Regions from separate parts of the Candidatus Thiodiazotropha sp. AKAK2 genome, predicted to be linked through region 1. Evidence: predicted binding sites of a transcription regulator. Region 1 holds the regulator's gene; the other holds the start of a gene.
The links. The regulator FNR, encoded in region 1, switches genes on or off when oxygen is low (the NO sensors DNR and NnrR bind a similar motif). The targets are predictions, from matches to a motif close to TTGATNTANATCAA.
Positions count from the first base shown of each region.

Region 2: a site for FNR is predicted at 2,939-2,952, ahead of AC4IE8_RS06865 (multiheme c-type cytochrome). Genes of this name have one in related genera too.

Region 1 covers NZ_JBSYOP010000021.1:190,479-202,898, forward strand. Annotated here, with positions in the region: gene AC4IE8_RS08660 (Sfum_1244 family protein) at 1-331, opposite strand, end outside; gene truD (tRNA pseudouridine(13) synthase TruD) at 460-1,521, opposite strand; gene ispF (2-C-methyl-D-erythritol 2,4-cyclodiphosphate synthase) at 1,518-1,997, opposite strand; gene AC4IE8_RS08675 (HDOD domain-containing protein) at 2,201-3,454, shown strand; gene ispD (2-C-methyl-D-erythritol 4-phosphate cytidylyltransferase) at 3,460-4,164, opposite strand; gene ftsB (cell division protein FtsB) at 4,154-4,450, opposite strand; gene eno (phosphopyruvate hydratase) at 4,627-5,910, opposite strand; gene kdsA (3-deoxy-8-phosphooctulonate synthase) at 5,993-6,826, opposite strand; gene pyrG (CTP synthase) at 6,823-8,454, opposite strand; gene AC4IE8_RS08705 (sulfur globule family protein) at 8,807-9,157, shown strand; gene fnr (fumarate/nitrate reduction transcriptional regulator Fnr) at 9,553-10,311, shown strand; gene dnaQ (DNA polymerase III subunit epsilon) at 10,339-11,043, opposite strand; gene rnhA (ribonuclease HI) at 11,048-11,482, opposite strand; gene AC4IE8_RS08725 (class I SAM-dependent methyltransferase) at 11,515-12,276, opposite strand.
Region 2 covers NZ_JBSYOP010000017.1:230,935-243,354, reverse strand. Annotated here, with positions in the region: gene AC4IE8_RS06875 (c-type cytochrome) at 11-595, opposite strand; gene AC4IE8_RS06870 (tetratricopeptide repeat protein) at 622-1,071, opposite strand; gene AC4IE8_RS06865 (multiheme c-type cytochrome) at 1,159-2,652, opposite strand; gene fusA (elongation factor G) at 3,758-5,794, opposite strand; gene ccmI (c-type cytochrome biogenesis protein CcmI) at 6,089-7,390, opposite strand; gene AC4IE8_RS06850 (cytochrome c-type biogenesis protein) at 7,387-7,866, opposite strand; gene AC4IE8_RS06845 (DsbE family thiol:disulfide interchange protein) at 7,868-8,410, opposite strand; gene AC4IE8_RS06840 (heme lyase CcmF/NrfE family subunit) at 8,418-10,415, opposite strand; gene ccmE (cytochrome c maturation protein CcmE) at 10,412-10,879, opposite strand; gene ccmD (heme exporter protein CcmD) at 10,863-11,042, opposite strand; gene AC4IE8_RS06825 (heme ABC transporter permease) at 11,039-11,785, opposite strand; gene ccmB (heme exporter protein CcmB) at 11,787-12,420, opposite strand, start outside.

The sequences.
Region 1 (12,420 bases):
CACCATAGCCCGCGCTGTAGACCAGCCCCAAGGGTTCAAGTGATTGGTTGATGGCTTCCACATCGAAAGGATCGTAGACTTGGCCATCAATCGGCAGGGAGTCGAAGTTGTCATCCACCAGGGACTCCCAGAGCGCTTCCCGCGCTGTAAGCCAATCGCCGACGGATTCATTGGCCAGAGAGGTCTCGTAGTCGAGTCCGTTCTCCCAGCGGTAGTACTCCCGCATCTTTAAAAGGTAGGTACAGAGACCATAATCGGTGCCATGACGGGCATCAGAGATATGGCAATTACGTTGTACCGTGCAACAGAGTTGCCTGAGTGTACCTTTCATCGAGTCACCTTCTTAGGGCCTGTTAACAATCCTATATTTTAGAATCTCTTTTACCACCCCCGAGTAATCAGGGTAATACAGACTTGCCGAATGACCACAACCACTTGTTTTTTATACTATATTTGAAATTACTCCTGGACGCTCGGAAGTTCGTAGACAAGCAGTTCACGCAACATGGCTGTGGCATAACAACCGGCTGGCAGAAAAAACCTCAGCTCCAGATCCCCCTCCTCAAGAAACTGCCACTCCAAGCCGTTCAGAGCGACTCTCATCGGCCTCCGCTCCTGCTGTAATCCTACATGCTCCAGACCATTTCGCCACAGCTCGAAGGGGGCCAGCACCTGCCCTTCCAAACTCTCTGCCGCCTGTTTGACCAGACTCCGGCCACGCCCCCAGAGCGGACCGGTCGGATGTATATCCAGTGATGCACAGCGGCTGACCAACCGATCGGGCTGCTCTTCATGGTCTGCAAAACCGCCCCGACTACCATCCAGTTGAAAATAGTCACCTGGTATCGGACTGTTCCAGTTTCCCTGTTCGATTCGGGCAGCCAGAATCTGGTTAAACAGCTGCGACCTGGCCGCTGAGATAATCAGCCCGCGTAACGATCGATTGAGTCGCGGCCTGGATGGCGAAAACAGGAGATTCGCCTGATCCAGGTTACTGTAATCATGGCCAAAGCGCTGCTCTCCAAAGTAGTTGGGCATTCCGGCTTCCTGCAGCTGCTGGAGACGCTTTTCAATAGCCTGTTGCAATCCAGTGAGTTGCCGGACTCTGAGTACGAAACGGTTACCCCGCAGGTTTCCCCGACGCAGCTTCTTTCTGTGCCGATGAACCGCCAGCACCTCGATCAGATCGTCATCCAGGGCCTGCCAATCCGGCTCAGGTCGACCCGCCATACCCAGGGAGAACCACTGAGTGGTCACGGCGTGACGGTCTTTCAGACCAGCGAAACCCACATCCCTTCTGTCGATCCCGGCCAGTCGCGCCAGCTGCCCGGCAAGCCACTGGGTATTGGTCTCTCTTTTTCTGATCTGAACCAGCAGGTGTTCCCCCTCATCGTCCGGCAGGAAACCAAGCTCTTCATCCACCTGAAAATCATCTGCGCAGGATCTGATCACACCATCGCCAACGGGACTGCCATGGGCGTAGGGCATCTGCGCCAGGGTTATCCAGGATTGATCGTTCACTGGATCTTTTCCACCAACAATACTGTGGCCAGTGCAGCAATGCCCTCCCCCCGACCGGTAAAACCCATACCCTCGGTGGTGGTGGCCTTGATGTTGACCCGATCGAGATTGGTTTGCAGATCCCCGGCCAGTAGCGACCTCATATCATCGATATAGGGTGCCAGCTTGGGTTTCTGAGCGATAATAGTCATATCCGCATTGGCAAGCTTGAGGCCCAACTCACGCAGCTTCTGCATGACCTGACGAAGCAGTTCCCGACTGTCAATGCCCGCATAGGCTGGATCGTTATCGGGAAAATGCCGCCCGATGTCACCCAGGGCAGCCGCACCAAGGAGAGCATCGCAAAGCGCATGAATCAGCACATCCCCATCGGAATGGGCCTTCAGGCCCTGATCGTGTGGCACCTCGACCCCACCGAGCACCAACGGGGAGCCAGATTCGAAACGGTGAGCATCATAACCCTGTCCTATACGCATAATTTTTTCACCCTGGCCGCTTAAGAGTTATCCGATCGGGTCGATAAATAAACAGCATTGTACGCTTTGTAGCAACATTTAACTTGGTGATTAAAGATATCGGCCAGGAGCAGGCAGGATTCCCACCCTATCGGGTATATTTCGGTTCTGCGGGTAATGCCAATCGCTAGGGATTAAGTTTAAATAGATCGAGCAACCAGTAGATGATTCAACGTGTAACCGCAGTGACTCAAAACAGGGTCAAGAAGATTGAGATCCTCAGACACCTGCCGAAACGGGTGCAAAACTATGTTCTATCTGAAACCCATATTGAACATTGCAATGCGGATACCCGCATCGCTGTAGCCGGAGAGGCGAACGAACAGATCTTCTACCTGATGGCCGGGGAAGTCCGGGTCAGTTTCAATGATGGCAAGCAGATCATCTGTAAAGCGGATCAACCCTGCAGCCTGGTTGCACTAGCGGAAAAAAACCCCAGTGAAGTCTCTATAGGCAGTCTGACTGCAGTTGACCTGTTGAGTATTCCACGAGAGCTTTACGATGCGATCAAACGGCTGCCGCCGATGGTCAATCAACGCTCGAACAACACCATCGAGTTGCAGGACAGTGAAGGGCCGGAAGATGAGCTCTACTGGGAGTTCCATGAAGCCGTGCAGAATAACACCCTGGAACTTCCCAGTATGCCGGATATCACCATGCGCATTGCCAAGGTGATCAATGACAGCAACTCCGACAGCGAAGATATCGCTCATGTGGTACAGGCGGATCCCACAGTGGCTGCCCGGGTGATCAGCGTGGTCAACAGTGCGGCCTACCGGGGTAAGCAGCCCATCGACAACCTACCCGACGCGGTAACCCGGCTGGGACGATCGGTAACCCATAACCTGGTGATCAGTTTTGCCTTGGGGAAACTGTTTCAAAGCCGTTCTAAGATACTTCGGCAACGGATGCTGAGCCTCTGGAAACATGTCAGCTATGTGGCACCGATCTGTCATGAGCTGGCCAATGTCACCCCGGGACTCGCCCCAGACCAGGCGCTGCTCTGTGGACTACTCCACGATATCGGTGCTCTGGCTATCATCGGTGCTGCACGCAGCAAGCCGGAACTTGCCGAAAACCCCGAACTGCTTGATCGGGTGCTGAAAAATCTGAAAGGTGAAGTCGGCGCGATGGTATTGCGGAAATGGGAGTTTCCGGACTACTTTGTCCAGTCCGCACTGCACGCAGAGGACTGGATGGAGGATATCAGTCACGAGCCGGACTATGTGGATCTGGTGGTAATAGCCCAACTGCATGCCTTTATCGGTACTCCGGCGATGGCCAGACTACCCCGTCTCGACCTGGTGCCCGCGTTTCATAAACTGGCGCTGGGCAAACTAACCCCCAGACATTCGATCGGCATCATTGAAAATGCCCGGGATCAGATCCGTGAGCTGCGTGATCTGCTAGCACTGTAAGCGGATCACTCCTTACCTTTGACCAGTTTGAGATAGTGCTCGGCCAGCAGCAGATCGTGTTGATGGGTGATTTTGATGTTTGTACCGTCACCCTCCACCATCAAGGGCCGATGGCCTGACAGCTCCACAGCACTCGCCTCATCAGTAACGGCCGCACCATTTTCAATCGCCTGTTGCAGGCTGCGGTTCAACAGACCAAGCCGAAACATCTGAGGGGTAAAGGCGCGCCAGAGACGCTCCCGTGAGACTGTGGCGTCGATTTGATTGGTATCATCGACCCGTTTCAGGGTGTCAGCGACCGGGATACCGAGCAGCCCTCCGACCGGATGGCTCTGCAATGTCTCGATCAAACGGTCCAGATCGTCGCTAGAGAGACAGGGGCGGGCGGCGTCATGCACCAGCACCCAATCAGCCTCGTCGGCCAATTCGGCGAGACTTGCCAGTGCATTGCGCACTGAGTGGTAGCGCTCTGCCCCACCGGCGGCCCGAATCACATTCGGGTGATTGTGGTGTTCACAGCTTTCCCAATAGCCATCCTCGGCCGACAAGGCCACACAGACCCCGGAGATGCGCGGGTGATTCAACAGCCTCTCCAGGGTGTGATCGATGATCTTGCGACCACACAGATCCAGATACTGTTTTGGCACCGCCCCACCCATCCGTCGACCGACACCGGCGGCCGGTACTACTGCCCAGCATCTATTGCTCATTTGTCTCAGTCCCCGCTGGGGTGACTACCTGATAGAAAGTCTCACCCTCTTTGATCATGCCGAGCTCACTGCGGGCACGCTCCTCGATGGCGGCCTGGCCACTGCGCAAATCTTCCACCTCGGCCTGCAGGGCATGATTTCGTTTGCGCAATCCGATCAACTCCTGCTGCAACGCACCAATTTCATCCTTCAGATTGTTAACCTCGGCAAGACTCCCCTCACCCACCCAGAGGCGATATTGCAGAAACATCAGCAAGGCAACCAAAATGGCAATAATGATGCGCATCGATCAATCAAGAACGTGAAAGTGTATGGATTCAGAGCAGCCCTGAATATTCATCGATTCAGCGTGGCGGAGGACTAGGCCTCCCCGGTCCGGGATCGCTCCAGGCGCCCTGAGCACAACCTATAGCATACCCAGTGACGCCTTGCCCAACCAGGGAGGATAGGATGTGAGTCAGATCATGCGATGGTTACCGGGAAGGCCTCTTTGCCTGCGTAGACAGCCTCATCACCCAGCTGATCCTCAATGCGCATCAACTGGTTGTATTTGGCAACCCGGTCAGAGCGGGAGAGAGATCCGGTCTTGATCTGCCCGGTACCGGTCGCCACCACCAGATCGGCGATGGTGGTATCCTCGGTTTCACCCGAACGATGGGAAATCACCGCACTGTAGCCCGCATCCCGAGCCATTTCGATGGCGGCCATGGTCTCGCTCAAAGTACCGATCTGATTCACTTTGATGAGAATCGAGTTGGCAATACTCTCATCGATACCCCGTTTCAGAATTTTGGTATTGGTGACAAACAGATCATCACCGACCAGCTGTACCCGCTGACCCAGTTTTTCGGTCAGCCGTTTCCAACCGGCCCAATCACCCTCATCCATACCGTCTTCGATGGTAATGATCGGATATTGATCGACCCAGGCAGCAAGGTAATCGGCGAACTCTTCGGCACTGAACTTGCGCCCTTCGGAGGCCAGATTGTAGACCCCATCCTCATAGAATTCGGAACTGGCCACATCAAGCCCCAGGTAGATGTCGCTGCCTGACTTGAAGCCGGCCTTTTCAATCGCCTCCAGAATCACCTCAATGGCGGATTCGTTGGATGGTAGATTGGGTGCGAAGCCCCCTTCGTCACCGACGGCGGTGGCCATGCCCCGGCCTTTGAGTACGCTCTGCAGGGCGTGAAAGACCTCAGCGCCATAACGCACCGCTTCACGAATCGAACCAGCCCCCACCGGCAGGATCATGAACTCCTGCAGATCGACACTGTTGTCCGCATGGGCGCCACCGTTGATGATGTTCATCATTGGCACAGGCAGCCGGTAGGGACCGGATGAGAGCGAGCGGTAGAGTGGTAGTGCACGCTCCTGAGCTGCCCCGTGAGCGGCGGCCAGGGAGACCCCCAGCAGCGCGTTGGCACCCAGTTTGGCTTTGTTCTCGGTGCCATCCAGATCCAGCATGCACTGATCGAGTGCAGCCTGTTCGGTGACTTCCATGCCCATCAATGCCTCTTTGATCGGGCCGTTTATGTGAGCCACAGCCTGCAGCACCCCCTTACCCAGATAGCGCTGTTTGTCGCCATCCCTGAGCTCCAGTGCTTCCCGCGACCCGGTGGAGGCACCGGAGGGGACCATCGCCCGTCCAATCGCACCATCCGCGGTAAAAACATCGGCCTCTATGGTTGGGTTACCCCGTGAGTCGAGAATTTCTCGCCCACGTACATCAACAATTTCAGACATTTCGTCTCCATCTAATTCTGTCGTTTGTTTGTATAAGCGCTATTATCATCGCTGCATTTTACATGAAGATGACTGGGCAGGCTTATAGTTCAAGTTCGATCAGGCCGCTCTGCTTGACCTGCCGGTCAACAGCCACCAGGGTTTCAAGCAGTTGAGCCATTTTCGGTAACGGCCAGGCGTTGGGGCCATCGCTCAGTGCTTTGTCAGGATCGGGATGGGTCTCCATGAACAGCCCTGAGACACCGGCCGCCACGGCCGCTCTGGCAAGCACCGGCACATATTCACGTTGCCCGCCGGAGCTTTTGCCCTGCCCGCCTGGCAGCTGCACCGAATGCGTGGCATCAAACACTACCGGGCAGCCGGTCTCTCGCATCGCCGCCAGTGAGCGCATATCCGAGACCAGGTTGTTGTAGCCGAACGAGACGCCCCGCTCACAGACCATCAGCTGTTGATTGCCGACCGCTTTCGCCTTTTCAACCACATGCACCATATCCCAGGGGGCGAGAAACTGACCCTTTTTGATATTCACCGGTAACCCCTGTCGGGCCACCCGCTGAATGAAGTTGGTCTGACGGCAGAGAAACGCCGGGGTCTGCAACACATCCACACACTCGGACAACTCTTCCAGGGGGGTATCCTCGTGTACATCGGTAAGCACCGGCACAGCCAGCTCCTGCCTTACCTTCTGTAGAATCTGCATACCCTGCTCCATACCGGGACCACGGTAACTCTCAGCCGAGGAACGGTTCGCCTTGTCGAAGGAGGATTTGTAAATAAAGGGTATCTGCAACGCCTCACAGAGCTCCTTCAACGCACCGGCACTGTCCATGGCAAGTTGTTCACTCTCGATCACACAGGGACCGGCAATCAGAAACAGGGGGCGATTCAGCCCGATCTCAAAATCACACAGCTTCACTGCCCACCATCCCTGTGCTTGCGGGCGGCCTCAATGAAACCGGAAAAGAGAGGATGCCCATGGCGCGGTGTGGAGGTGAACTCCGGGTGGAACTGGCAGGCGACAAACCAGGGATGGTCAGGAATTTCAACGATCTCAACCAATCGACCATCCACCGAGCGACCGGATACTTTCATACCGGCTGTGACAATGTCATCCAGGTAGCTGTTATTGAACTCATAGCGATGACGATGACGCTCCACAATCACATCCTTATTGTAGAGTTGATGGGTAAGGCTACCGGACTGCAGGTTGCACTCCTGACCGCCGAGCCGCATGGTGCCGCCCAGGTCGGAGTTTTCGCTGCGCTTTTCCAGTTGCCCGTCGGCGTTCAGCCACTCCACGATCAGGCCAATCACCGGATTGGGTGTCGAGCGATCGAATTCGGTACTATGGGCACCCTCCAATCCCGCCACATGACGGGCAAACTCAATCACCGCCACCTGCATCCCAAGGCAGATACCCAGATAGGGGATACGGTTTTCACGGGCATAGCGTACAGCCTCGATCTTGCCCTCTACACCCCGGTTTCCGAAGCCGCCAGGCACCAGAATGGCATCCATACCCTCCAGGCTCTCGGTGCCGCTCTTCTCGATCTGCTCTGAATCCACATAGTGAATCACCACCCGGTTGCCGGTATGCACACCCGCATGCACCAGGGCCTCGGAAAGGGATTTATAGGCTTCGGTAAGGTGAACATATTTACCCACCATGGCCACCTTCACCTCGCCTTCGAGATTATCCAGCCCTTCGAGAAAGGCTTCCCACTCCGAAAGATTGGCAGGGGGAAGATTCAGACCGAATCGCTGGTTTACCAGCTCATCCATACCCTGAGCATGCAGCAGCACCGGAATTCGATAGATGGAGTCGGCATCCACCGCAGAGATGACCGCCTCTTCAGGCACATTGGTGAACAGAGCGATCTTTCTGCGTTCCGGCTCCGGCAGGGGCTGCTCCGAACGGCAGACCAGGATATCCGGCTGAATACCGATCGAGCGCAACTCTTTCACTGAGTGCTGGGTCGGCTTGGTTTTGATCTCACCTGACGCCTTGATATAGGGAACCAGGGTCAAATGCATGAACATGGCCCGCTGATGGCCCATCTCCACACCCATCTGACGAATCGCCTCTAGAAAAGGCAGAGATTCGATATCACCGACGGTGCCACCGATCTCCACCAGACAGATATCCTTATCCCCGGCGCCGAGCAGAACGCTCTCCTTAATCTGATTCGTTATGTGTGGAATTACCTGTACCGTACCACCCAGATACTCGCCCTTGCGCTCCTTGCGGATCACCTGTTCGTAGATCTGGCCGGTGGTGAAGTTGTTATTGCACCCCATGGTGCTGTCGATGAATCTTTCGTAGTGACCGAGATCCAGATCGGTTTCCGATCCGTCCTCCGTTACGAACACTTCACCATGCTGAAAAGGGCTCATGGTGCCGGGATCCACATTGATATAGGGATCCAGCTTGATCATGGTGACATCCAGGCCGCGAGCCTCGAGGAGTGCGGCCAGTGAGGCTGAGGCGATACCTTTACCAAGCGAGGAAACCACACCGCCCGTAATGAAAATAAAACTGGTCATGAAATTCTGCTTACCAGGGTTAGAGTGCAGGGAATGGGATATAGGACGGGGGTAAACAGTACCAGATTGGCCCTCTTCACTCAATCTCGAAGGGCTGGTTGGCCACAGAGCCGTGATAACCCCCAAGGGGGGAAGAATTCGTTTGAATATCACCGCTCAAGGTCTATAATCGATTGGCGTGTTTCGCAAATAACAACTACTGAGGCAAGCAGTACTTTACCCGATCGTCCAGGCCATTTTTTTGGCCGACCTCGTTGTGAAGTCCTCAAGCATCGTATGATGGAGGCTTACGAAGCCACTTTTATACATCACCGATGGTAGTATCAAAACAATCATTTGAGAGGAAGAAAGCATGACTAAATTTGCTAAAGTTCTGAGCATCGCTGCTCTTGTAGCTGCGTCTACCAGCGCTTCTGCCTGGTGGGGCGGTCCTGGCTATGGTAACCGCGGCTGGAACAATGACGGTTGGGGCGATGGTTGGGGTGATGGCTCCGGTGATTTCAGCTTCGGCATGAGTGGTAATGCCCGCGGTTCTGGCTATGGCCGGGGTAACAACTACTACCGTGACTATGGTGGCTATGGACCTTATGGTTACGGCGCTCCATACGGCTATGGTGCTCCTTATGGCGCTCCTTACGGTGCTCCATACGGCTATCCTGCGCCTCCAGCTGCAGCACCTGCACCAGCTGCACCGGCTCAATAAGCCTACCCATGTGCAGAAAAGCCGGCCTTCTGGCCGGCTTTTTTTTGCTCCCAGCCACCCTGGATACAAGTCCTGCAATGATCCAAAGTAATAAAAAAACTAAAACGACTTGATCAACATCAAGAATTTCTGGAAAAATAGGCCGGGTGCTGGTTCACAAAAAATTGAGAGACACGGATGTGGTTGTAGGATGGGGAGACAAGCTATCCGCTCCGACAGGCTGTTTGTCGGGAATAGCGGTATAAGTGGCTCCAGTGGTTTAAACACCAACCTCTGGGAGCTGTAACGCCATTGAGGAAATTGAGGTCATCTCGGAAAGGAAATGATACCCCTTAAGCGTAAACCGTCTTTACCAAGCGTTGATATCAAAGCACCCCGCATGCCGGAGCGATCACTTGACTAGCAGAAAAGTTGTCTCATTTGAAAATATCAAGGTAGCCTGCAAGAACTGCAGTCTGGCCACTCTCTGTCTACCGATGGGATTGACACCGGATGACGTGGAGCGCCTTGACTGCATCATTAAACGGGGGCGGCCCTACCATCGGGGGGACCACCTCTACCGTGGTGGTGACAAGTTCCACAGCCTGCGGGTCATTACCAGCGGCTCGGTAAAAACCTACAGCCCCAACGAAGATGGTGGAGAACAGGTACTGGGCTTCCACCTTCCGGGTGAGCTGATCGGCCTGGATGCCATTCAGGATGATTGCCACACCTGCTCGGCGATCGCCCTTGAGACCACAGCGGTGTGCGAGATCCCCTTCTCCCAGCTGGAGTCCCTGAGCGCCATCATGCCCAGCCTGCAGCACCAGATGTACCGCCTGCTGAGCCGGGAGATCGGCCAGGATACGGAAATGCTGACCCTGCTGGGTAAAAAGAGTGCCGAAGAGCGCCTGGCCACCTTTCTGCTCAGTTTCTCGGAGCGATTCAAGCAACGGGGATTTTCAGCCAGCGACTTCTTTCTGAGTATGTCCCGTCATGAAATCGGTAACTATCTTGGCCTGGCCGTTGAAACAGTCAGCCGGCTGTTTACCCGTTTTCAGGATGAAAATCTGCTGAGAGTGGAGCGCAAGCACGTTCAGTTGCTCGACATCCCCAGACTCTACGACATCGTGCAGGGCTGCGACAGCGCCAAATCGAGTCAATCGAGGGTCTGACGAAGGGTCTGTTAGCCGATACGACTGCTACGGCTGTTTGTGCCAGATACAGGCTTCACCCATCGCTTCAAGCTGCCGCTGATGAGCTTCCAACTCGGACTCAACCGCCTGGATCACCTTCAGAGGTGGACGATCGGTGGCCAAACGACGGATATTGTCGGCCGCGCGCTCCTCACCACCCTGCCGACCCAGCTCATCATCCAACACCAGCGCTGCCTGACCGCCGGTCATCATCAGATAGACATCCGCCAGTATCTCCGCATCGAGTAGCGCTCCATGGAGCTCACGATGAGAGTTGTCGATATCGTAGCGTTTACACAGGGCATCGAGGCTGTTCCTCTGCCCCGGATGCATCTTCTTTGCCATCACCAGGGTATCGGTAACCGCGCAAAGGCTGTCAATACGCTGGGAATCATGCATCAGTTTCAGCTCATTATCGAGGAATCCCACGTCAAACGGGGCGTTGTGGATGATCAGCTCGGCGCCGCGTACATACTCCACAAAATCCTGGGCCACATCGCAAAATTTAGGTTTATCGGCAAGAAACTCGTTGGTGATGCCATGCACCTCGATGGCCCCGGCATCGATCTCCCGATCCGGTTGGAGAAACTGATGAAAATTGTTACCGGTCAGCCGTCTGTCAACCAGCTCGACACAGCCGATCTCAATGATCCTGTGGCCCTGTTCAGGCTCCAGACCTGTGGTTTCCGTATCGAGTACGATCTGACGCATCATCCTACAGCTCCTGGATGCCCTTGTTGGCCAGCTGGTCCGCCAACTCATTGCCGGGATGCCCTGCATGCCCTTTCACCCAGTACCAATCCACCTGGTGCTTGTTAACCTCGCTGTCGAGGATCTGCCACAGATCGGCATTTTTCACCGCCTTCCTGGCAGCCGTCTTCCAGCCATTCTTTTTCCAGTTGTGAATCCATTGGGTAATGCCGTTTTTGACATACTGGGAGTCGGTGGTCACAGCGACACGACTGGACCGTTTCAGCTGCTGCAACCCCTTGATGACCGCCAGCAGCTCCATACGGTTATTGGTGGTGGTGGCCTCCCCCCCATAGAGGTGCTTCTCATGATCGCCATAGCGCAAGACCACGCCCCAGCCGCCAGGCCCGGGGTTTCCCTTGCAGGCGCCGTCCGTAAAGAGTTCTACATGCTGTGTCATCGAATTCTGTTGCAATCCATGGTAGGGGTAATTCAGGCACCGTTTCTGATTGTGGGTTCCGCTGCGGTGGGAATGACCCGCTTCTTCACCGACCATTTCGGCCGGATCGGTGTAATCGTCACCACGCGCTTCACCGCCAGTATGATATACACACCACCAAAATTCGGATAGACCTTGTCACCGATCTGTTCCATAAACTGCAACTTCTGCATCACACCCTGGTGCTGGATCGGAGGCCGGTAGTTCAGATACTGGATCTCCAGCAGATCGAAGCCCAGCAGTGCCAGCCAATCCAGTACCCGCCGACTGCTGAAAAAGTGGCCACACCAGGGTGGATTGGATGAGCGCATGCGCAGCAACCTCACCCCACCCCAAAGACTCCAGGGGTTGAAACCACTCAGTAGCAGCTTTCCCTCGGGTATCAGAATCCGCTCAACTTCGCGCAACACCTGGTGCGGATCAAGGGAAAAATCGAGGGTATGGGGCAACAGCACCCCATCCACACTGTCGGTGGCAAACGGCAGATGGCTTGGATCAGCCTGTAATTCACTCGGTTGACCGGAGTTGCCGATCCCCATCACTAGCCGGTTACGGGCTGGACTGAACTGCAACAGCTCCTCACCCACCCCCTGATGACCGATCTGCACCAGATGGTAGCCGAACATGGCAGAGAGATGGCGCTCAAGCGGGATCCGTTCCTGGGCGATAAGATTCGCTCCAAGATGGGTATCGAACCACTCCTGAATGTGATTCTGTTGGCAAGATCGCAGTTTTAGCCGCCTATATTCTCTCATCTGTCAAGCTATCGGCTTTGCTACCGACACTACTGTCAGGTAATCTGTGTTTCTTTTTGAGCGCCGCTCTTAAACCTACTGTTGTGGCATCCGACTCGATTGTCTATCAGTATGGCACCTCAAAGAGGCGAAGGAGCGGCCCTG
Region 2 (12,420 bases), on a different contig from region 1:
CTCCCCAAAATTACTTTTCACTGGCATAAAATTCGGCCATGGCCTTTAACTCTTCTTTGGAGAGTTTCATGACGCGTTTGCCCATTTTGCGGGGTGCGCAACGTTTCCCTTTGCTGTGACACCATTCCAGGTAATGCATGGTATATTCCGGCCATTGTCCGGCCAGTCGGGGGGCTTCATCCTCCTGCACTCTACCGTTGTCTTCATGGCAGGTCTTACACTGGTCGTCGTGAATTTTCTTACCGATCGCCACCATTTTGGAATCTGTTTTGACCGGGCTTGAAACCCACTCCTGATCTGCCATGAATGAAGCGATCGCTTTCAGTTCCGATTCGCTATAGCCTTTGGCGATTCGTCCCATGATGGTGGAGTCCCGTTCGCCGGATTTATATTCCAGCAGGATCATTTGTAGAAACTCCTTTTCCATACCGCCGATAATCGGCATTAAGTCACCGGCGCTGGCGCCCATGGTGCCATGACAACCGGCGCAAGTGTTGGCAAGCATGCTGGGTGAGCGAACACCTTCTGCAGTCAGGCTGCCTGAGAAAATCACCGCGGCTGTCAATGCGAGTAGCCGTGCTTTTCTGTTTTTCATGAAAATCTCCTCTGGTGAAATCTGAATCAGTGCATCGTGTTTTGGGATGAGCGTTGATTCAGCCACGTAACAACTTTGTCAATTTCTTGTTTTTTGGATGGATCCAGCTGTTGTGCCTGTTTCAAGGCCTCTCTTGCCAGCTGATATCTTCCAAGGTGTAGATAGGCGACGGCCAGGCCTATGAAGGCATCTGAATTGGATTGATCCAGCATAATCGCCTGTTGAAAGTTTTCGATGCCTGAGGAGTAAGACTGCTGTAACAGTTGTACTCCACCAAGTCGAGTATAGGCCAGAGAAGAGGAGGGTGCTTCTTTGATTGCCTCTTCCAGAAGTGATTGAGCGGCTTTCAGGTCACCGGCTTCTGTTTGTTGAAAGGCTTGTTCGATCAGAGTCTGTTGTTCGCTGTTGGCCGTGATCGAGAAGGATAGGCTGCAACCGAGTAAAGCAACAACCAGGTATCTTGAGTATCGCAGCATTGAATACCTCATTGGAAAAATACGATAGCGGAAGATGGTAAGAAATGAAAAACCCCCTTCAGGATGACCTGAAGGGGGTGAGGGGGGTTACTTCAGCGCGCCTTTACCGTAGCGCTCTTCAAAACCCTTACGTACCTTGTCGATGGACTCCTTGCTCATACCTTCAAAGTACCAGGTATGGCCCTCGATCGGGCGGAAGTACTTGTCGAGCATGGCGTCGGCAAACTTGGTGTTGCCGTCCTTCTTCATAGCCACATCTTTCAACTCGGGTATCCATTTCATGTAGGTGTGCTTGGCTACATCATAGATACCGTGCCACCAGGTATAGTCAGGACCACTCATGGACGCACCGTGACGAGCGCGGCGGCCTTCATGATGCCAGATTTCCCACCAGGTCCATTCGATTTTGTCGTCAAACGGGGCCTTGGTGATATAGCCGTTCTTCTTCAGCTCACCCATGACAGCAGCGATAGGCTTGGCGAATTTCTCATTGTAGAGTTCAACCACGTTATCGAACTGATTGTAGTGACCATTAATAACGCTGTCGCTGTGGCAGGCCTTACAGACTTCCTGCATCTTCTTGCGACGTTCCTTCCAGGTCACAACCTCGACCACGGTAGAACCTTTGGCTTTGTCTCCGACCTTGGGGATTTTTTTACCCTCTTTGACGTCGAACTCATCACCGTTCTCCAGACGAATCAGGTTGATCTTCTGAGAGATTGGTGGACGCAGGGTCCAGGAGATACGATCGCCAACGTTATGGGTCTTGCCCTCTTTGCCGCCGGCACTCATGTGGCAGGTGGCGCAGGTGGGAGCCGCTGAGTAGTCAACACCGGCGACCCACTTATCGGATTCCATGTTCATCTCATCGACTTTCGCGCGATAGATGATGCCGTGCTTGGACTCGTTGTAGACCTCAATTTGAGGATGGTCGGGACCGACGTGACACTTACCGCAGGTATCCGGTGTACGGGCCTGGGCTTTGGAGAAACGGTGACGACCGTGACACGCAGTACAGGAACCGGCAGAACCATCAGGGTTGATTCGGCCGATACCGGTGTTGGGCCATGTGGTCGGCAGAGGTCTGCCATCTTCACCGATCTCGATCTTGGAGCCGTGGCACTGGCGGCAACCTGCATTGACTGCTGCAGGGCCGCCGACTACTTCACCAAGGAGGTTATCGAGGGATGCAAGGATTTGACCGCCTTTGGAGTGATGGGAACCATCCATCTCTTCGAATTCTACCGAATGGCATTTCGAGCAGTCTTTAGGGGTTACAATAATTGAAATTCGCTGTCCTTCATGTTCAAAGCCATCAACATCGTCAGCTTTGGCTTCATGACAGTCAAGGCAGTTGACACCGCTTTGACCATGCTGACTGTTGTTCCACTCCATGGTCAGCCCTGGATCTTCCTGCCAGTGACACTCTATACATTCCTGTCCTTTTGGGTTGCCCCAATCTTTACCAATTGAACCAGACGGTCTTGCGGCATCTGCTGTTGTGACTTGCAGCATCAGAGCTAGTCCCGCAGCAACACTCCCCAGTATCGCGGTGATCCGACCATTACCGAAGCGTTTCATAGCTCCCTCCTGTGATGGGTTGAACGAATATTTTAAGCGCTCCAATAGATTGCCGCGTCAATAATCCAATGGTATTAAAGACGACAGGTGATCGTACTATGGAACCCCTCATTTTTAAAAAAAGAATGGCAAGCCTTAATGAAGACAAGGATGGATACGACTTCCTCCCAACCCCAATTTTTTATTGTATGGGGACTGCATGGTTTCACTACATTGAGGCCAGTAAAACCCTTTTCTTTTTATTGCTTACTGTAGACTATAAAAACGGTTCGTATAGGGTCACGCCTTGATTTAAATCAAAAGTTTCAGCGCTGGAGCATGATAGAGGATTGGCGATTTTTAAAAGTTGGTCTAAATGCTGTGAAAGGCATACAAAAAGTTACTAACTTAACGAATCTAACAAATAAAAATATTGTTCATTTAAACTGGGAGATCGATAAATTTCTTAATCTGATTTTAAGAGTAGTTGCTGTGTTGCCTAGAACGAAATAATCACTATTACCTAATTATAAATAGCCATTATACTCATTAGTGGGTATCTCTGATTTTGTGTATATTATTAATTTAGTGGGCGCTCTTTTTCCGCTCGTTCTTATCACGACTTACCCGTTTGGGTATTCAGTAATTACCACCGACCGAATGCTGACAAATCACCCATCTGAAAAAGTTGTTTGAGAGGGTTGGTTGATGGAGTCAGTCAAATACATTGCTGATAGGGAATTGCCTTATATGACTCCGCCACCCTGGATCAGGCAATTCAAAATGTCAAAGGTTCCATGGTCGGAGAAGTTACCTCGAACTGTTGTTATGGCTTCAACCATTTTACAAATCACATTTATGCTGGGCGGGTATCTTTTTACAACCGCAGCAAACTCACGTTAGGTGTTCAATAAAGTGCGAATGAGGCTCGTGCGTAGGCAGGCGTTACGCTCGTGTGGCTAATTACCATACACCATCACCGGCTGTCTGGGTAATCAACAATCAGGTGTTTGTGGCAATAAAGAACCAGGTAGTGATCTCGGATCTCCCGATTCATCCTGTGCCATGAGAGAGAAGCTGAGGGGGTAACTCGGTTGCCGCCTCAGCTCTCTTCGACGCTTGAGTGTTATGCCTGCTTTGAGCTACGCAACTGTTTTTGAATGTTCGGGGGAACCGCCTCGTAATGGCTGAACTCAATTGTGTAGCTGCCTTCACCGCCGGTCATAGCTTTCAGCTGGGTGGAGTAGCCTTCAAGTTCCGCCAGTGGTGCCTGGCCCTTGATGACCAGTGTATTGTTGCGTCCGGTCTCGGTGCCACTGATCTGGCCCCTGCGTCCAGCCAAATCACCCGTCAGGTCGCCCATGAAGCTGTCAGAGGTGGTAATCGAGATATTTACAATGGGCTCAAGGATAACCGCTCCAGCGTTATCGACGGCTTCCAGAAAAGCCTTTTTACCTGCTGTGACAAAGGCAATCTCCTTAGAGTCGACAGAGTGAAATTTACCGTCGTAAACCGTGACTCTTATATCCTGCATGGTGAATCCGCTGAGCGCACCCTCTTCCATGGCACTTCTGACCCCTTTCTCAACCGCCGGAATGAATTGCCCGGGAATCGCTCCGCCAACCACAGCGTTGACATATTCAAAGCCTGAACCTCGCTCCAGTGGTTCGATACGCAGAAATACTTCACCGAACTGTCCAGCGCCACCGGTCTGCTTCTTGTGCCGATAGTGACCTTCCGCTTTGCGGGTTATGGTCTCCCGATAGGCGATGCTGGGTGGATGGGTTTCCACTTCTACACTGTATTTCTTCTTGATCTGCTGCAGCAGTACATCGAGATGTAGCTCTCCCAGACCTCGCATGACTGTCTCGTTGAGGCTGACATTGTGCTCAACATGGAAACAGGGGTCTTCATCTTCCAGTTTATGCAGAGCATCGCTTAATTTTTGCTCATCGCCACGTTTGGTGGTGTTGATCGCCAGGCCAAACAGCGGTAATGGGCACTCAATCGAGCGGAGGTGGTGGTGATCTTCATCGTGGGAGTCATGAATCACCGCGTCGAAATGAATGTCGTCAATCCGCGCCACGGCACAGATATCGCCGGGCACACCCTGTTTCATCTCCTGCTGCTCTTTACCCTGCAAACGGTAGAGGTGATTGACCTTGAACGGTTTCCTGGCATCACCGATATACAGCTGGGAATTGACTTCGAGCTTGCCCTGGTGGATACGGAAGATGCCCAGTTTACCCCGGTAGGGGTCATTGATCACCTTGAATACATGGCCAATGACATGTTTGCCCTCATCGGGAGTGACTTCAACAGGCTGCATGTTAGCCCCTTCACCCTTCATGAATGGGGGAGGGTTGCCTTCTGTCGGGTCGGGCATCAGTTTGGCGAACAGATTGAGCAGCTCATCGATTCCGGCACCGTTCTCTGCCGAAGTAAAACAGACCGGGATCAGATGACCTTCACGCAAGGCCTTCTCAAATGGATCGTGCAGCTGTTCTGGCTCAATCGCCTGTCCTTGTTCCAGGTAGAGCTCCATCAGCTCCTCATCCACTTCGACGACTTGATCCACCAGGTTGTCATGGGCCTGACTGACTGAAGAGATATCGGTGGCATCGCCACCCGGTTGAAAGTAGCAGTCGATAACCTTTTTTCCATTTTCTGCGGGCAGATTGATCGGCAGACACTCTTTACCGAAGGTCTCCTTCAGGCTCTCCAGTAGTGCATCATGGTCAACTTCCTCTGAATCGATCTTGTTGATGATGATAAACCGGCACAGGTTACGCCGTTTTGCCGCATCCATCATGCGAATGGTAACCGGTTCGATACCGGTCGAAGCGTTGACAACGACCATCGCCGATTCCACGGCTGGCAGGATGCTGATACCCCGGCCCAGAAAATCCGCATATCCGGGGGTGTCGATGATATTGACCTGTTTGTTCTCATGGCTCAGGTGGGTGATGGCGATATCCAGGGAGTGTTGCAGCTCTTTCTCCAGATCATCGCTGTCACAGACGGTGTCGCCCTGCTCAATCGTCCCTTTCGTCTTGATCATGCCCGATCGGTGCAGCAGACTCTCGATCAAACTCGTTTTACCTGAGCCGGCATGCCCGACCAGTGCGATATTGTGGATATCATGGGTAGAGTAATTGGCCATCGTGACTCCTATCATCAGAACATGCCGGGTTTTATAGCCATCAGAGGCATCGGCTAAGTGTTATTGATTATGTTTGTTGCCAGTATATCAATCAACTATCTGAAGTTGTTGAGTTCAGGCAGTAGATTGGCATAAAACAGACTGATTTTTCAAAAAATCATGACAATGGTCAGCTTCATACCGTCCAGCATGCCATTTACGCTCTAGGACTGGTGTGGGATCGGGCAGATTGAGCCCTGTTCCGGCAAAGGCTGCATCAATTCGAGCCTTTGCCACTAGTGGCTCAACAGGGAATCAAGGATGAACCGAATTGATCACGACCTGAACTGTCTCAGCGGACCCGGGTGCGACCGGCTGAATCTCGCCTTCAAGGTCTCCAGCCTGCGCGGTTGGGCTGCCAGACATGGAGATTCTGGCACCGACCACCACTTCATTGAAACCGGAGAGCTTCATTTGTGGCATCATCGCCATGCTGTCATCCAGGCTGATCGAAACTGGCAGGTCACTGACCTTTTTTCTGACTGCAGCCAGCGGCATTGGTGGGCCGCTGACCGCTTTGGCATAGATGAATACCAGGTCATTCGGTTTCGCCTTCGCCTGCAGTTCAGGTGAGAGGGATACGGCAACCTTTATGGACTCGTCGGTTGCTGCAGCAGTTGGCTGTGCTTGGGCTTTGGGTTTCTGTTTCTTCACGATGCTCGGCAGCTCTGTCTCTTCCGGAGGCATACCCAGCTGTTTACGCGCATCGTCGATTGCGCTGTTCACCGATTCAAGCTCGGCGCTCTGTGGTGTGAGGGTGGTGCGAAGTGTATCCCAACGCAGGATCGCCGATTTATAATCGGTGGATTGATAAGCCAGGATACCCGCCAACCAGAGTACGTTCGGGTTTTCCGGTTCCAGTTGGTAGGCCTTTTCGATCATTGGTGCGGCTCGACCGGTAAAATCGTTACCGGTAGTTGCAGCAATGGCTTCCGCATAAGCCAGCAGTAGATCGACCCGTTGGTCGTTCATCTCCATGGCACGCTGATACGCATTGATAGCTGCCTCGTGATCATTGAGGGCCATATAACTGCGGCCCAGCATGACCCAGCCATCCTGATTGTCCGGATTCTCTTGCAGTTTTTCCGCCAGCCTTCTGACCAGCTCATCCATTGGTGGAAGGTTTTCCATGCCGCCGGAGGGTGCCTGAGCCGTCTGCTGGGTTGTGCCAGCTGCAGGCTGTTGAGCCAGATGGTTGACGATCTCAGGGGATCCCAGAAAATCGTAGAGCAGCCAGGCGGCAAGTGGAATCAACAGTGCGGTGCCTGCCATGATGCGTCCTGAACGTCTCTCCTGACTGGTGGAGTCTGAAGTTGACGTGGAGACATCGGTCAACAGGGATTTCTCCAGGTCCTTGCGCGCCGCATCATAGCGGTTCTGGTCCAGATTGCCTGCTTCAAGATCGCTGTCCAGCTCCTCAAGCTGCTGTTTGAAGACAGCCAGATTGAGTTCGTCAGAGGTGATTTTATCGGTTACCTCTTTTCTTAATAACGGCAGGCCGACAAAAGCCATTGCCAGGACAGTGAGTCCGGCAATAATCATCCAGAATAGGGTCATTGATTCGTGTCTCTTTGTTCGTTCGACTGATTCAGAAGCTTATCGAGTCTTTGCTGTTCTGCCTCACTCAGTTCTGTTTCTCTGCTCTGGTTTTTACGCCTGATGATACGAAACAGAACCACACCGCCGATCAGAAAAACGATTAACGGGCCAAACCAGATGGGGTAAGTGCTTGGCTTGACAGGTGGACTGTAGAGGACAAAGTCACCGTATCGGGCAACCATGAAATCGATGATCTCCCCTTTACTCTGACCGCCCTTCATCATGTCGTAGATTTCGTTTCTCAGGTCAATCGCCAGTTCCGCGTTGGAGCCTGCCAGTGACTCGTTCTGACAGACCAGGCAGCGCATCTCTTCAATGATTTCGCGAAAGTCCTCATCCTGTGCCGGATCTTCGAAGCTGTATTCCGCGAGGGTTGCCGCTTGCAGGGTAGTCAGACCTAGTAGGTAGATAAAACTGAACAGAAATAGGCGCACGTTACGATCCTTTGGCTTTCAAATCATTGATCATGGGAAGCAGGGTTTCGTTAAACACGCCCAGGGTGAGGGGGCCTGCGTGTTTGTAATGAATGATGCCATCACCATCGACCAAAAAGGTTTCCGGGGCGCCATAGACCCCAAGATCAATGGCTGTGCGTCCCTTTTTATCAAATATGTTGACCGTATAGGGGTCGCCCAGTTGCTGCAGCCAGGCCTGTGCCTTGACCCGCTCATCCTTCCAGTTGAGCCCCACGATCTCCACTTTCCCTGAACGGGCAAGGTGGACCAGGGTGTCGTGCTCAGCACGACAGGAGACGCACCAGGTTGCCCAGACATTCAACAGGTAGATCTTACCCTTGAGGTTCTGATCATTGATCATGGTTTGGGCACTTTCCACCGAGGGCAGGGAGAACTCCGGAATCGATTTGCCGATCAGCGGTGAGGGGATCTCCCTGGGGTTCATGCTCAGCCCTTTATAAAGAAAAGCGGCAATTATCCCGAAGACGATCAACGGCACGGAATAACGCAAATAGCGGTTCATTACAGAATTAACTCCCTGAAGTAGCCGCAGCGGCGGCGGCGTTGTTTACCATCTCTGGCGAGCGTACTTTGGCGGTTCGGTAGCGTCGGTCGGTGACAGCCAAGATGCCGCCCAGACCCATCAGCACACCACCCAGCCAGATCCAGCGCACATAGGGTTTGTAGTAGAGACGCAGACTCCAGTCACCACCACCCAACGGCTCACCCAGTGAGACATAGAGGTCACGGGTGAAACCCCAGTCGATGGAGGCTTCCGTCATCGGACGTGTCTGTACGAAATAGGTCCGTTTTTCCGGCTCCAGAGTAATGAACGGCTCACCGTCGAGGGAAACCTGGAAACTGCCCCGATGGGCGTTGTAGTTCGGGCCGGGAACCCGCTTTACACCATCAAAGCGGAACTCGTAGCCGGCAATCTCACTCACATCGCCGGGACTCATGCGGACATCATTCTCTTCACCGAAATTGGATACCATGGTGACGCCAACGATAAACATGGCGACTCCAAAGTGGGCCAGAATCATGCCGTAGTAGCTACGACCACCGGTTTTGAAATCCTGCCAGAAACCATTAAAGCCCTTCTTGTTTTTCAGTCGATCCCTGACGTTGACAATGTGAGAGGTGGTCACCCACAGGGCCAGTCCCATACCCAGACCAACCAGCCAGTTACCACCGGAGAACATGGGCAGCAGACTGACCAGTCCAAACGCTACGCTGACGACAAACGCGACCTTCAGCTGTTTGATCAGCAGGGAAGGTTCAGCATGCTTCCATCGGGATAGGGAGCCGATACCCATCAGCAGTGCCAGGAAGGGTGTGGTCAGCAGAAACATCTTGTTGAACCAGGGGAAACCCACCGAGATCTTGCCCAGTTCCAGTGCGTCGTAAATCAGCGGCGCAAGCGTACCCAGAAGCACCAGTGCGGCAAATACCGAGAACAGCAGATTGTTACCCAGCAGAAAGGTCTCACGGGAGATCAGATCAAATCTTCCACCGCTGGTGATATAGGGGGCGCGCCAGGTGTAGAGCAGCAGAGAGCCACCGATGACAATCAACAGGAATATCAGGATAAACACACCGCGGGCCGGATCCGAGGCAAACGAGTGCACGGATGTCAGCACCCCGGAACGTACCAGAAAGGTGCCGAGCAGACTCAGGGAGAAGGCAGAGATCGCCAGCAACACCGTCCAGCTTTTGAAGGCGCCCCGCTTTTCAGTCACAGCCAGGGAGTGGATCAATGCCGTACCGACCAGCCAGGGCATGAAGGAGGCATTTTCCACCGGATCCCAAAACCACCAGCCACCCCAGCCAAGCTCGTAATAGGCCCACCAGCTGCCGAGTACGATGCCCAGTGTCAAAAATACCCAGGCGATGGTTGTCCAAGGTCGAGACCAGCGGGCCCAGGAGGCATCCAGTCGACCGCCGAGTAGAGCGGCGATGGCAAACGCGAAGGCGACGGAAAAGCCCACATAGCCCATATAGAGCATCGGTGGGTGAATCGCCAAACCAGGGTCCTGCAACATGGGGTTGAGTTCACCGCCCTCCAGGGGAACGGGGAAGGTTCTGTCAAAAGGGTTGGAAGTGAGCAGCATGAAGAGCATGAAGCCGATGCTCACCATGCCCATTACCGAGAGTACCCGGGAGACCATCTCCAGCGGCAGATTGCGACTGAAAGCGGCGATCGCCACACTCCAGGCGGCGAGCAGAAAGGCCCATAGCAACAGGGATCCCTCATGGGCACCCCACACAGCGGATATCTTGTAGATATCCGGTAATTTGGTGTTACCGTGCTGCGCCACATAGACGACAGAAAAGTCGTTGCTGAGGAAGGCGTTGGTCAGAATCAGCAGTGAAATGGTCAGAAAGAGAAACTGCCCCCAGGCAAGACTTCTGGAAGCGGCCATCCAGGCGTTATTCCGGGTATAGGAGCCGACCAAAGGCACGATCGCCTGGGTGACCGCCAGGCAAAGTGCGAGAATTAAGGCGAAGTGACCGAGTTCAGGGATCATTGTATGCTGGCCTGGGGCTGAGGATTGGCGACTGCCTCGTCATGGGCGGTTTTCAGAGATTCGGCGACCTCCGGAGGCATGTAGTTCTCATCATGTTTGGCCAGTACTTCGCTGGCGATGAAGATGCCGTTCTGGTTGAGTTGGCCCATGGCGACGATACCCTGACCTTCACGAAACAGGTCGGGAAGAATGCCGGTATACTCAACCGTTACCGCCTCGGCGTTATCGGTCACCGAGAAAGCGGTGGTCAGACCGTCCGGCTTGCGCTTGACACTGTCGTTCTGGACCAGACCGCCAATGCGGAACGGATGTGCCTCCGGTGCCTTGCCTTCCACCACTTCGGAGGGTGAAAAGAAGAACATCAGATTCTCATCGAAGGCATTCAGTGCCAGCCAGGTGGCAACACCGATACCGGCTACCATAAGACCGATCAGGGTGAGTCTTTTCTTACGTATGGGATTCATTTTGTACTTTCCTGGCCCGACGTATTTTACGGGCGATATCAGTTAAGGCGCGCTTACGTTGACGTAGAGGTGCCACCACGTTGGCAACCAGCACAATGAACGCCAGGATAAAAGAGGGCCAGACATAGACTGCGTAGCCACCCATTGCGAAAAACTCGCTCATTTCGCCTCCTGTTCAACCAATTCCTGAACCCAGCGACTGTTTCTTTCCCGTTCGACAATTTCTGCGCGCGCGCGCATTAAGACCACAGCGCCATAGTAAAGTTTAAATGAGATTGCCATGGTGAGCAGCGGGATCAGCATGCTGAGATCCATGGAGGGTTTATCGAATTTCGTCACCGATGCGGGCTGGTGCAGGGTGTTCCACCACTCCACGGAATAGTGGATGATCGGTATGTTGACCACCCCGACCAAGGCGAGGATGGAAACTGCCCGGGCAGCGACCCGCTTGTCCTCAATGGCGCTGTGCAGGGCGATAATGCCGAGATAGAGAAACAGCAGGATCAGTTCCGAGGTCAAGCGAGCATCCCAGACCCACCAGGTACCCCACATGGGCTTACCCCAGAGCGAGCCGGTGGCCAGGGCGAGAAAGGTAAACGACGCTCCCACGGTGGCGCTGCTGATGACCACGATTTCCGTCATTTTGATCCGCCAGACCAGGCTGATCAGTCCGGATACCGCCATCACCACATAGATGAACATGGACATCCAGGCAGAGGGTACGTGGATGTACATGATGCGGTAGCTCTCTCCCTGCTGATAGTCGGGAGGGGCCACGAACAGGCCGTAGTAGAGGCCAAACACCAGGGTGATCAGAAAACTGACCATGAACCAGGGCACCAGTTTGCCCGCTACATTATAGAAATAGCGTGGCGAACCCATTTGATGGAAGAAACGTATGATCATATTAACTCAGACTGATTCTCAATGAGGCGGCAGTGGCCATGGGCGCCAGTACCAGGGAACCGACCAGCATCGCCCCCAGGATGGAGATCTGCGCGGTGGTCGGTATACCGATTATGGCTGTTTTGACAGCATCTGTACCAAATATCAATACAGGAACATAGAGGGGGAGCACAAGCAGAGAGAGGATGACACCGCCCCGTCTCAATCCGACCGTCAGCGCCACACCGACCGAGCCGATCAGACTGAGCACCGGAGTGCCCAGAATCAGTGTCAGCATCAGGGTGGGAATTGCGCTGCTGGGGATGTTCAGCAGCACGGCCAGCAGAGGCGCCACGATAAACAGTGGCAAGCCGGTTACCAGCCAGTGCGCAAGGATTTTTGCCAGTACCAGGACCGAGACCGGATGGGCGCTGAGCATAAACTGTTCCAGCGAGCCATCATCGAAATCGGAGCGGAACATACTGTCCAGCGACAAGAGTGAGGCGAGTAGGGCGGCAACCCAAACCACCCCAGGGCCGACTGCTTCGATTAGCTTGGGATCATTGCCGATACCCAGTGGAAACATCGCCGTCACCAGGACGAAGAAGAGCATCGGATTGACCAGTTCCGAGCGTCTCCGGTAGGCGAGCACCAGG